2 regions of the Streptomyces sp. NPDC090025 genome follow, and region 2 is predicted to be linked to the other one. Evidence: riboswitches for the same ligand, from Rfam matches in the RefSeq annotation. Region 2 holds a riboswitch; the other holds the start of a gene.
The links. A riboswitch is a leader RNA that binds a small molecule or an ion and turns the genes downstream of it on or off. The one in region 2 is predicted to bind cyclic di-AMP.
Positions count from the first base shown of each region.

Region 1: another riboswitch for cyclic di-AMP. It lies ahead of ACIPXM_RS33615 (M23 family metallopeptidase); the one in region 2 lies ahead of ACIPXM_RS06615 (M23 family metallopeptidase).

Region 1 is NZ_JBIVFL010000022.1:22,804-27,785, forward strand. Features, by position in the region: gene ACIPXM_RS33610 (aldo/keto reductase) at 1-927, opposite strand, end outside; gene ACIPXM_RS33615 (M23 family metallopeptidase) at 1,003-2,172, opposite strand; cyclic di-AMP (ydaO/yuaA leader) riboswitch at 2,184-2,331, opposite strand; gene ACIPXM_RS33620 (PP2C family protein-serine/threonine phosphatase) at 2,544-3,710, opposite strand; gene ACIPXM_RS33625 (MFS transporter) at 3,824-4,982, opposite strand, start outside.
Region 2 is NZ_JBIVFL010000002.1:120,825-125,806, forward strand. Features, by position in the region: gene ACIPXM_RS06610 (M16 family metallopeptidase) at 1-858, shown strand, start outside; cyclic di-AMP (ydaO/yuaA leader) riboswitch at 1,083-1,245, shown strand; gene ACIPXM_RS06615 (M23 family metallopeptidase) at 1,258-2,028, shown strand; gene ACIPXM_RS06620 (GntR family transcriptional regulator) at 2,178-2,879, shown strand; gene ACIPXM_RS06625 (HPr family phosphocarrier protein) at 3,097-3,378, opposite strand; gene ACIPXM_RS06630 (GNAT family N-acetyltransferase) at 3,553-4,982, shown strand, end outside.

The DNA.
Region 1 (4,982 bases), on a different contig from region 2:
CAGGGTGGCCAGCTCCGTGTCCGTCAGGGTCAGGTCGGCGACCGCGAGCAGTGCGGGCAGCTGCTCGACCGTGCGGGCGGAGGCGATCGGGGCGGCGACCGTCGGCCGGGCGGCGAGCCAGGCGAGCGCGACCGTCGCGGGCTCGGCGCCGTGCGCCTCGGCGACCGAGTCCAGCGCGGCCAGCACCCGCAGGCCCCGCTCGGACTCCAGCAGCTCCGTCATCCGCGGGGCGCGGACGCTGTCCACCGTCCTGCCGGGGCGGTACTTGCCGGTGAGGAAGCCGCTCGCGAGACCGAAGTACGGCACGGCCGCGAGCCCGCCCGCCGCGACCGTGTCGAGGAGCGGGCCCTCGTAGGTGGCACGGGAAATCAGGTTGTAGTGCGGCTGGAGGGCCACGTAGCCGGTCAGGCCCTCGGCCTCGGCGAAGTCGAGGGAGGCCCGCAGCCGCTCGGGGGAGATGTTGGAGGCGGCGACGGCCCGCACCTTGCCGTCCTTCACCAGCTGGTCGAGGGAGGTGACGATCTCCTCCACCGGCACGGACTCGTCGTCGAAGTGCGAGTAGTACAGATCGAGGTGGTCGGTGCCGAGGCGGCGCAGCGACTCCTCGACGGCGGCCTTGATGTTCGTCGCGCCGAGTCCCTTGTACTTCGGGTGCCCGCCGACCTTGGTGGCGATCAGGACGTCCGAGCGGTTGCCGCGCGAGGCCAGCCAGCGGCCGATGACGGTCTCGGACTCACCGCCCTCGTTGCCCTCGGCCCAGGCCGAGTAGACGTCGGCGGTGTCGATGAAGTTGCCGCCCCCGGCGACATAGGCGTCGAGGACGGCGAAGGACTGCGCCTCGTCGGCGCTCCAGCCGAAGACGTTGCCCCCGAGAGCGAGCGGGAAGACGTGCAGGTCGGAAGCGCCCAGACGGCGAAGAGAGGTCATGCGGAGTTGCAACCCCCGCCCCGCCGGGCCTATTCCGTCCCACCAGGCCCTGCCTGGGTCAGACCCCGGAGGGGGTCAGACCGACAGGCCCTTGGAGCGCAGCCAGTCCGCCGGGTCGATGCCGTCGCCGGACGGGGTGTGCACCTCCAGGTGCAGGTGCGGGCCGGTGACGTTGCCGGTGGCGCCGACCCGGCCGATGGTGTCGCCGGTGCCGACCGACTGGCCCGCGGCGACCGTCATCGAGGACAGGTGGCAGTACCAGACCTCGGTGCCGTCGGAGAGTTCCAGGACGATCCGGTAGCCGTAGGCCCCGGACCAGCCCGCCGACTTCACGGTCGCGCCGTGCACCGCCTTGACCGGGGTGCCGGTGGGGGCGGCGAAGTCCAGACCGGTGTGGTGGCCGGAGGACCACATCGAACCGGCCTCGCCGTAGGTCGAGGTGATCGTGTACGAGGAGGTCGGCAGGGCGTAGCTGGCGGCGAGCTTGGCGAGCCGCTCGGCCTCCGCCTTCGCCCGGGCCTCCGCCTCGGCCTTCTTCTTCGCCTCGGCCGCCGCCTTCGCCGCCGCGTCCGCCTTGGCCTCGGCCTCCGCGGCCGCCTTCTCGGCGGCGCGCTTCTCCGTCTCGGCCTTCTCGGCGGCGTCGGCCGCGGCCTGCTGCTGCTCGGCCTGCTGGAGGATCCGGGCGCGCAGCGCCTCGCCCGCGTCGGCCGCGGTCCTGGTCTCGGTCCTGGTGGCCGTACCGGCGGCGTGGCCCGCGCCCGCCCCCGTACCGGCGCCGTGGGCGGAGTCCACGACCTCGGTGGTGGTGTAGGTGAGCGCGGTGAGCGGCTGGGTGGCGCGGTTGCCGCCGACGGCCTCGTCGCGCGCGGCGTCGGAGTCGTCCGCTCCGAGCAGGGCGCCGACGCCGGGCAGATCGCCCGGGGCGGGCAGGTCGAGGTCCGGCAGCGCTATCGAGACCGGGGGCTTCTCCTGGGCGGTGGCCAGACCGCCCGCGCCCACGGCGGCGATGACGCCGACGCCGAGCACGGTGGAGGAGCGGGCGAAGTTGGAGCGCTGCTTGACGATCCGGTGGCGGCCGCCCGAGCGGGCGTCGCCGCGCAGGGAGTCCTCGGTCGGGTTCCAGCCGTCCTCCGCGGCGGGCGCGGAGGTGTCCCAGGGCTCCCCTGCTCCGTCCGGGCCGCCCGTCGGTCCAGAAGTTCCGAAGGGGGCGAAGGGGGTATGCGGAGCGGGGGTGTTGGACGCCACGGAGGCGTTCTCCTTTCCTTCCTTCTCGCCTACCGGGTTAGCTGACGGGTTCGGAGCAGGAAGGTCTCCTACGGGCAGTGCCGCACGGGTGCGGCGGGGCCCGATTCACCCCAAGTGGTGGTTCCCCGGTTCCCTTTCGGAATTCGGCGCACGCGCACGGTGCCGTCTCTTGCGACGGCTGGGACGACCGCGCTGCGTTATCGAACGTTAATAGACTCGGCGCTCCGATTCCAAGCCGTTCCCCTTGATCATTCGCTGAATTGGGAGGGATTGGTCCGAGTTGACCCCCACTCAGGGCAAGGTCAGCACCAAAGCCCGAATCTGACGTTACGTCAATTGTTATCGGAGCGACACCCTTCGACTACGACCCGTCACGGGCCCCCTGGCACCACCGGCATGGTCCGCCGCCGCTCCGGCTGACCCGCCGCCGGACGCCCCACCGCGAGCAGCGCCATGTCGTCCGTCGTCCCGCCGTCCGTGTGCCGCCGCACGTCCGCCACCAACGCGTCGAGCAGCTCCTCGGGCCCCGGGAAGATCCGGCCCCCGAGCCGCTCCGCCGGGTCGTAGAACACCCCCTCGGCGTCCCGCGCCTCCGACAGACCGTCCGTGTAGAAGAGGAGGGTCGCGCCCTGCGGGTACGGCGTCACGTCCGCCCGGTCCGGCCAGGCCGCCAGCTCCCCCATCCCCAGCGGCAGCGCCGCCTCGCTCGGCCGCAGCACCCGCAGCGCGCCGTCCGCGTGCAGCAGCATCGGCTCCGGATGCCCCCGGTTCACCACCCGCACCACCCGGTCGCCGCCCGGGATCTCGGCGAGCACCGCCGTCGTGAACCCCTCGAAGGCGTCGAGCCCGGCCCGCCGGGTGCCCTCCCGGGCCAGCGCCCGCTCAAGGCGGGCCGCCACCCGCTCCAGGGTCGGCTCCTGCTCGGCCGCCTCCCGGAACGCCCCGATGACCACGGCCACCGCCTCCACCGCCTCGAGCCCCTTGCCCCGCACGTCACCGACCACCAGACGCACCCCGTAGGGGGTGTCCTGCACGGCGAACAGATCACCGCCGATGAACGCGTCCGCCTGCGCCGCCTCGTACCGCGCGGCGATCTGGAGCCCGCCGATCCGTTCGGCCGGCGCGGGCAGCACCGCCTTCTGCGCGGTCTCGGCGATCACCCGCGCCGACGCGAGCCGTTCGCCGCTGCGCAGCACCACCCGGTTCACCAGCAGGGCGAGCACCGCGACCGTCGTCACCGTCAGCGTCTCGGTCAGCGAGGGGATCTGGTCCGAGGTCCCGTTGTAGAAGTGCAGCCCCACGCTGGCCAGAACCGCGGCGATACCCGTGATGAGGGTGGTGCGGGTGGGAAAGAAGGGGGCGGCGATCAGCGGCGCCGCCACGAACATCGGCGACGCCGTGTACGTGGCCGGGGTCGACACGTCGAAGACGACCCCGCCCACGATGATCAGCGGCGGCAGCGCCCGCAGGAAGCGCCGGGCCCCCGGGTACGGCGGCACACCGCCGCCGTACCCGCCCCGCACCACCGCTCGCGCCACCTGTGCTCGCCCGCTCCCTGGTCTCCGCACCCCTGGGGGTGCCCGGCCGCCGCCGTGCTCCGGACCGGACCGCGCCGCCGTGATCGCGCCACCGCGATCACCCCAGGGTGCCGTCAGGCCGAGCCGGTCGGCGACTCCTCCTCGGCCGACTGGCGTACGACGCCGGCCACCGCCGAAGCCTCGGCCAGCCGGCCGCCCCTGGCCAGGGCCGCCATCCCGGCCGCGCACCCCACCCCCACCGCGCACAGCGCCAGCCACGGCACCGCCGACCAGCCCGTCACCCCGAGCAGCACGCCCGTCCCCAGGTTCCCCAGGGTGATCCCGATCCCGCAGACCGTGTTGTAGAGCCCGTAGTGGGTGGCCACCCAGCGGCCCCCGGACAGCGCGACGACCGTGTCCATCTCGTACGGGTAGAGCACCGCGTTCGCCACCGCGAGCACCGCCGCGCACAGCAGCAGCCCCACAAGCGCCCGCCCCAGCACCGCAGGGACCAGGAACGCGGCCCCCATCAGGCCGAGCCCGAGCACCAGACACCGCTCCCGGGACAGCCGGGCCCGGCACCAGGCGGTGATCCGCAGCTGCCCGGCGAGCGCCACGAGCGCCGACACGACGAACAGCGCGGTGGTCGCGGCCGTGCCCCCGGCGGCGAGCGGCAGCGCCAGATAGACCTGGAACGACAGCACGTACGAACCGGTCATCGCGAGCGAGAACAGCCAGAAGACACGGTTCGCGAGGACCGTACGGAACTGCCCGCGCCCTTCCGCCCGCCCCGCCGCCCGCGCCTCCGCCGGTCCCTCCGCCGGTCGCTCCACCCGCCCCGCCGCCGTACCGCCGCCCTTTCCGGTGGTCGGCAGATGCCGCAGCTGTACGCCCGTGAGCACCGCGAACAGCAGCGCCGCCACCACGCACGTCAGCCGGAACGACACCCCGGTCAGCGCCACGCCCACCAGCGGCCCGAGCAGGATGCCCGCCTGGTAGTACACGTTGAACAGGGCGAACGCCCGCACCCTGCGCGCCTCCCCGGCCTCGGCCGCCAGACAGGCCCGCACCGCCGGATTGAACAGCGCGCCCGCGAGACCGGTCGCCAGCGAGGCGGCGAGCAGCGCGGGCAGCGACTGCGCGAAGGCGAGCGCGCCGAAGCCGACCGTCCGCAGCGCGCACCCGGCGACGATCAGCGGCTTGAACCCGAGCCGGTCCGCGAGCGCGCCGCCGACCAGGAACATCCCCTGCTGGGAGAGGTTGCGGGCGCCGAGGACCAGACCGACCGACCAG
Region 2 (4,982 bases):
ATGTCCCGGCCGCGCCAGGGCACCGAGGAGACGGTGTCGGCGATCGACGCCGCCGCCGTCCGCGCCTTCTACGAGGCGCACCTGCGCCCGGCCACCGCCACCGCCGTGGTGGTCGGCGACCTCACCGGCGTCGACCTGGACCAGGTCCTCGCCGACACCCTGGGCGGCTGGAGCGGCAAGCCCGCCGCGCCCCGCCCGATGCCGCCGATCACGGCCGACGACACCGGCCGTGTCGTCATCGTGGACCGGCCCGGCGCCGTCCAGACGCAGCTGCTCATCGGCCGCGTCGGCGCGGACCGCCATGACAGCGTGTGGGCGGCCCAGGTGCTCGGCACGTACTGCCTCGGCGGCACCCTCACCTCGCGCCTCGACCGCGTGCTGCGCGAGGAGAAGGGCTACACGTACGGCGTGCGGGCCTTCGGCCAGGTGCTGCGGTCCGACGACGAGGGCCACGGCGCCTCGATGCTGGCCATCAGCGGCTCGGTCGACACCCCCAACACCGGTCCGGCACTTGACGACCTGTGGAAGGTGCTGCGCACCCTCGCCGCCGAGGGTCTGACGGACGCCGAGCGGGACGTCGCCGTGCAGAACCTGGTGGGGGTGGCGCCGCTCAAGTACGAGACGGCCGCCTCGGTCGCCGCGACCCTCGCCGACCAGGTCGAGCAGCACCTCCCGGACGACTACCAGGCCCGGTTGTACGCGCAGCTGGCGCGCACCGGCACGGTGGAGGCGACCGCCGCGGTCGTCAACGCCTTCCCGGTGGACCGGCTCGTCACGGTGCTCGTCGGCGACGCCGCGCAGATCGCGGAGCCGGTGCGGGCCCTCGGCATCGGTGAAGTGACGGTCGTCACCGGCTGATTGGACCGCCGCCCCGCGCGCGCGGCGTACGAAGGAAGGACCCTGGCGATGCACTTCGCCAGGGTCCTTCATCTTTGGGTGATTTGTCCGGATTGCCGATGAGTGTGACTGAATGCCCTGTGGCATGTCTTACAAACAGGCGTGTCTGTTTGGTGATTGACGCACGATCGGCCTAGCGTCAACCCGACTGTCCGCCCGTCGTACGACGCCGCGCCCGCGGCATCGGACAGTCATCGCCGAGTCCCCGTCAGGCGCGAGCCTGGGGAGCCGGGGACCCACGCAGTCCCTGGGGTGAATCGGACGCCTTCGCTCAGGCGGAGGGGCCCGTAGGAGACCTTCCTGCTCCGAACCCGTCAGCTAACCCGGTAGGCGAGAGGGAAGGAAAGGATCAGCCACTACATGGCGTTCACCCGTGCCACCGGGAAGCATCGTGGTCCGAGCCGGATGGCGCGCCGCAGTGCGGGCATCGCCGGCGTCGCGACACTGGCCACCACCGGCGTCATCGGCACCCTCGCCTCCCCGGCGCTCGCCGCGGAGCCCGAGCGCCCCTCTCCCGAGGACACCGGCCTCACCCAGGTGATCGCCGCGGAGACCCTCACCGAGCGCGTCGACGCCCAGGTCGCCGCCCAGGAGAAGGCCGCCGCCGAGGAAGCCGCCCGGATCAAGGCCGCCGCCGAGGCCAAGCGCAAGGCCGAGGCCCGCGCCAAGGAGCTCCGCCAGGCCAAGGAGCGCGCCGCCCGCGAGGCCGAGCGCAAGCGCCTCGCCTCCTTCCAGCTCCCCGTCGCCGGCTCGTACGTGACCACCGGCTACAAGACCGGCGGCTCGCTCTGGTCCTCCGGCAGCCACTCCGGCATCGACTTCCACGCGGCCTACGGCAGCACCGTCGTCTCCGTCGGCTCCGGCACCGTCGTCGAGACCGGCTGGGGCGGCGCCTACGGCAACAACATCGTGATCCGGATGACCGACGGCACGTACACCCAGTACGGCCACCTCTCCGGCATCACGGTCTCGGTCGGCCAGCACGTCACCCCCGGCGACCGGATCGGCATCTCCGGCTCCTCCGGCAACTCCACCGGCCCGCACCTCCACTTCGAGGCGCGCACCAGCCCGGAGTACGGCTCCGACATCAACCCGGTCTCCTACCTCCGGGCCCGCGGCGTCAACGTCTGACCCACCGCGCACCAGGCACCAGAAAGCCCCGGCTCCCCGTGAGCCGGGGCTTTTTGCATTCCTTGTCACCAGGCACCGTCGGAATTTCCGGCGTCCTGCAATAGAGTCGCGGGAACGCGGTGGGAATTTCACGGAAGCGGAGGTCGGACATGCGCGTTCCGGCGCACTCGGTATGCACGGCGATCCGGGACGACATCGTCACCGGGGTGTATCCGCGCGGCGCCAGACTCACCGAGGAGCAGCTCGCCCGCCGCTACGGCGTCTCCCGGGTCCCGGTCCGCGAGGCGCTGCGCACCCTGGAGTCCGAGGGCTTCGTGGTCAGCCGCAGGCACGCCGGGGCGCAGGTCGCCGAGCCCACCGAGCGTGAGGCCGCCGACCTCCTCGACATGCGCGCGCTGCTCGAACCGCTGGGCGCCGCGCGGGCCGCCCAGCGCCGCACCGACGCCCACCTCAAGGTGCTGCGCGGCCTGGTCAGGCTGGGCCAGGAACGGGCCCGCAGGGGCGGCGGCGCCGATCTGGCCGCACTCGGCGGCTGGTTCCACGAGACCCTGGCCCAGGCCGCGGGCAGCCCGCCGCTCGGCGCGCTGCTCACCCAGCTGCGGCACAAGATCGCCTGGATGTACGTGGTCGAGCCGACCGCCCGGCCGGTCGAGGCGTGGGCCGAGCACGGCGCCATCGTCGACGCCGTGGCCCGGCGGGACGCCGAACGGGCCCGCGCGCTCACCGCGCTGCACGGCGAGCGGGCGGCGGCCCTGCACCGGCTGAAACGGGCGGAGCGCGCGGACCGGACCGGCCGGAAGGGCGTGAGGGTTTCGCAACATGCCGTCAACAGCGCGGGACCCCGGAATTAACACGGAGCCCGTATAACGGAGCCCGTATACAAAAGAGGCGGGAATTCCGGGTGGTGTTTTCGGGTGCCCGGAGCGCGCTGAATTCCGCTATTTCGGATCCCCGCCCCGGGCCGGGTTCCGTTCCGGCCCGAAAAAGAGACCGGAAAAGAGAAACGGCCGTGCCCGCCGGAGAACCGGGGGACACGGCCGTGTCATGACCGTCGTCGGGGAGGACGGGTCAGACGGTCTCGGGGAGCTCCTCGAGACCCTCGGCGACCAGCTTCGCCAGGCGGTCGAGCGCGGCCTCGGAGCCATCGGCGTCCGAAGCGAGCACGATCTCCTCGCCGCCCTGGGCACCCAGGCCGAGCACCGCGAGCATGGACGCGGCGTTGACCGGGTTGCCGTCGGCCTTGGCGATCGTCACGGGGACGCCGGCGGCCGTGGCGGCACGGACGAAGATGGAGGCGGGGCGGGCGTGCAGGCCCTCGGCCCAGCCGACGTTGACGCGGCGCTCAGCCATGGTGGTTGCCCTTCAACTTTCAGCGGTTGTCTAGACCAGTCTCTCACGGGTGACGACGTGCTCGTGCCGACCTTGGACCCCTCCGGGACGGCCGTTCGGCCCTCCCTACCTTGCATGCCGAGCACCACCCGCGCGACCGGTGCCGCTGTCGGACCCCGGCCGTAGGCTGGCCCCATGCAGAGCGCCGCTGGGCAGTCACACGGGCAGTCACAAGCGTCGGAACACGCCTATCCCGACCACTGGGAAGCGGACGTGGTCCTGCGCGACGGCGGCACGGCCCGGATCCGCCCGATCACCGCCGACGACGCCGACCGCCTGGTCAGCTTCTACGAGCAGGTCTCCGACGAGTCGAAGTACTACCGCTTCTTCGCACCCTACCCGCGGCTCTCCGCCAAGGACGTGCACCGCTTCACCCACCACGACTTCGTCGACCGGGTCGGACTCGCCGCCACCGTCGGCGGCGAGTTCATCGCCACCGTGCGCTACGACCGGATCAACGACCTCGGCCGCCCCGCCTCCGCCCCCGCCGACGAGGCCGAGGTCGCCTTCCTCGTCCAGGACGCCCATCAGGGCCGCGGCGTCGCCTCCGCACTGCTCGAACACATCGCGGCCGTCGCCCGCGAGCGCGGCATCCGCCGCTTCGCCGCCGAGGTGCTGCCCGCCAACAACAAGATGATCAAGGTGTTCACGGACGCCGGATACACCCAGAAGCGCAGCTTCGAGGACGGCTCCGTCCGCCTCCACCTCGACCTGGAGCCCACCGACCGCGCCCTCGCCGTCCAGCTCGCCCGCGAACAGCGCGCCGAGGCCCGCTCCGTGCAGCGGCTCCTCGCCCCCGGCTCGGTCGCCGTCATCGGCGTCGGCCGCACCCCCGGCGGCGTCGGCCGCACCGTGCTGCGCAACCTCCTCGACGCGGGCTACACCGGCCGCGTCCACGCGGTCAACGCCGCCCTCGGCGACCCCGCCGAAGAAACGGAAGGAACGGAAGGAACGGAAGGAGCGGAAGGATCCGGCGGTCGCCGGCTGGAGGGCGTGCCCGCCGTCCGCTCCGTCGCCGACATCGGCGCCCCCGTCGACCTCGCCGTCGTCGCCGTCCCCGCCGAACGCGTCCCCGAGGTCGTCGCCGACTGCGGCGCCCACGGCGTCCAGGGCCTGGTCGTGCTCTCCGCCGGATACGCCGAGAGCGGCCCCGAAGGCCGCGAGCGGCAGCGCGCCCTGGTCCGCCAGGCCCGCTCGTACGGCATGCGGATCATCGGGCCGAACGCGTTCGGCATCATCAACACGGCCGCGTCCGTCCGGCTGAACGCCTCGCTCGCCCCGCAGATGCCGGGCACCGGCCGGATCGGCCTCTTCACCCAGTCGGGCGCCATCGGCATCGCCCTGCTCGCCGGACTCCACCGGCGCGGCGCCGGACTCTCCTCCTTCATCTCCGCGGGCAACCGCGCCGACGTCTCCGGCAACGACCTCCTCCAGCACTGGTACGACGACCCGGCCACCGACGTCGTCCTCCTCTACCTGGAGTCGATCGGCAACCCCCGCAAGTTCACCCGGCTCGCCCGCCGCACCGCAGCCGTCAAACCCGTCGTCGTGGTCAAGGGCGCCCG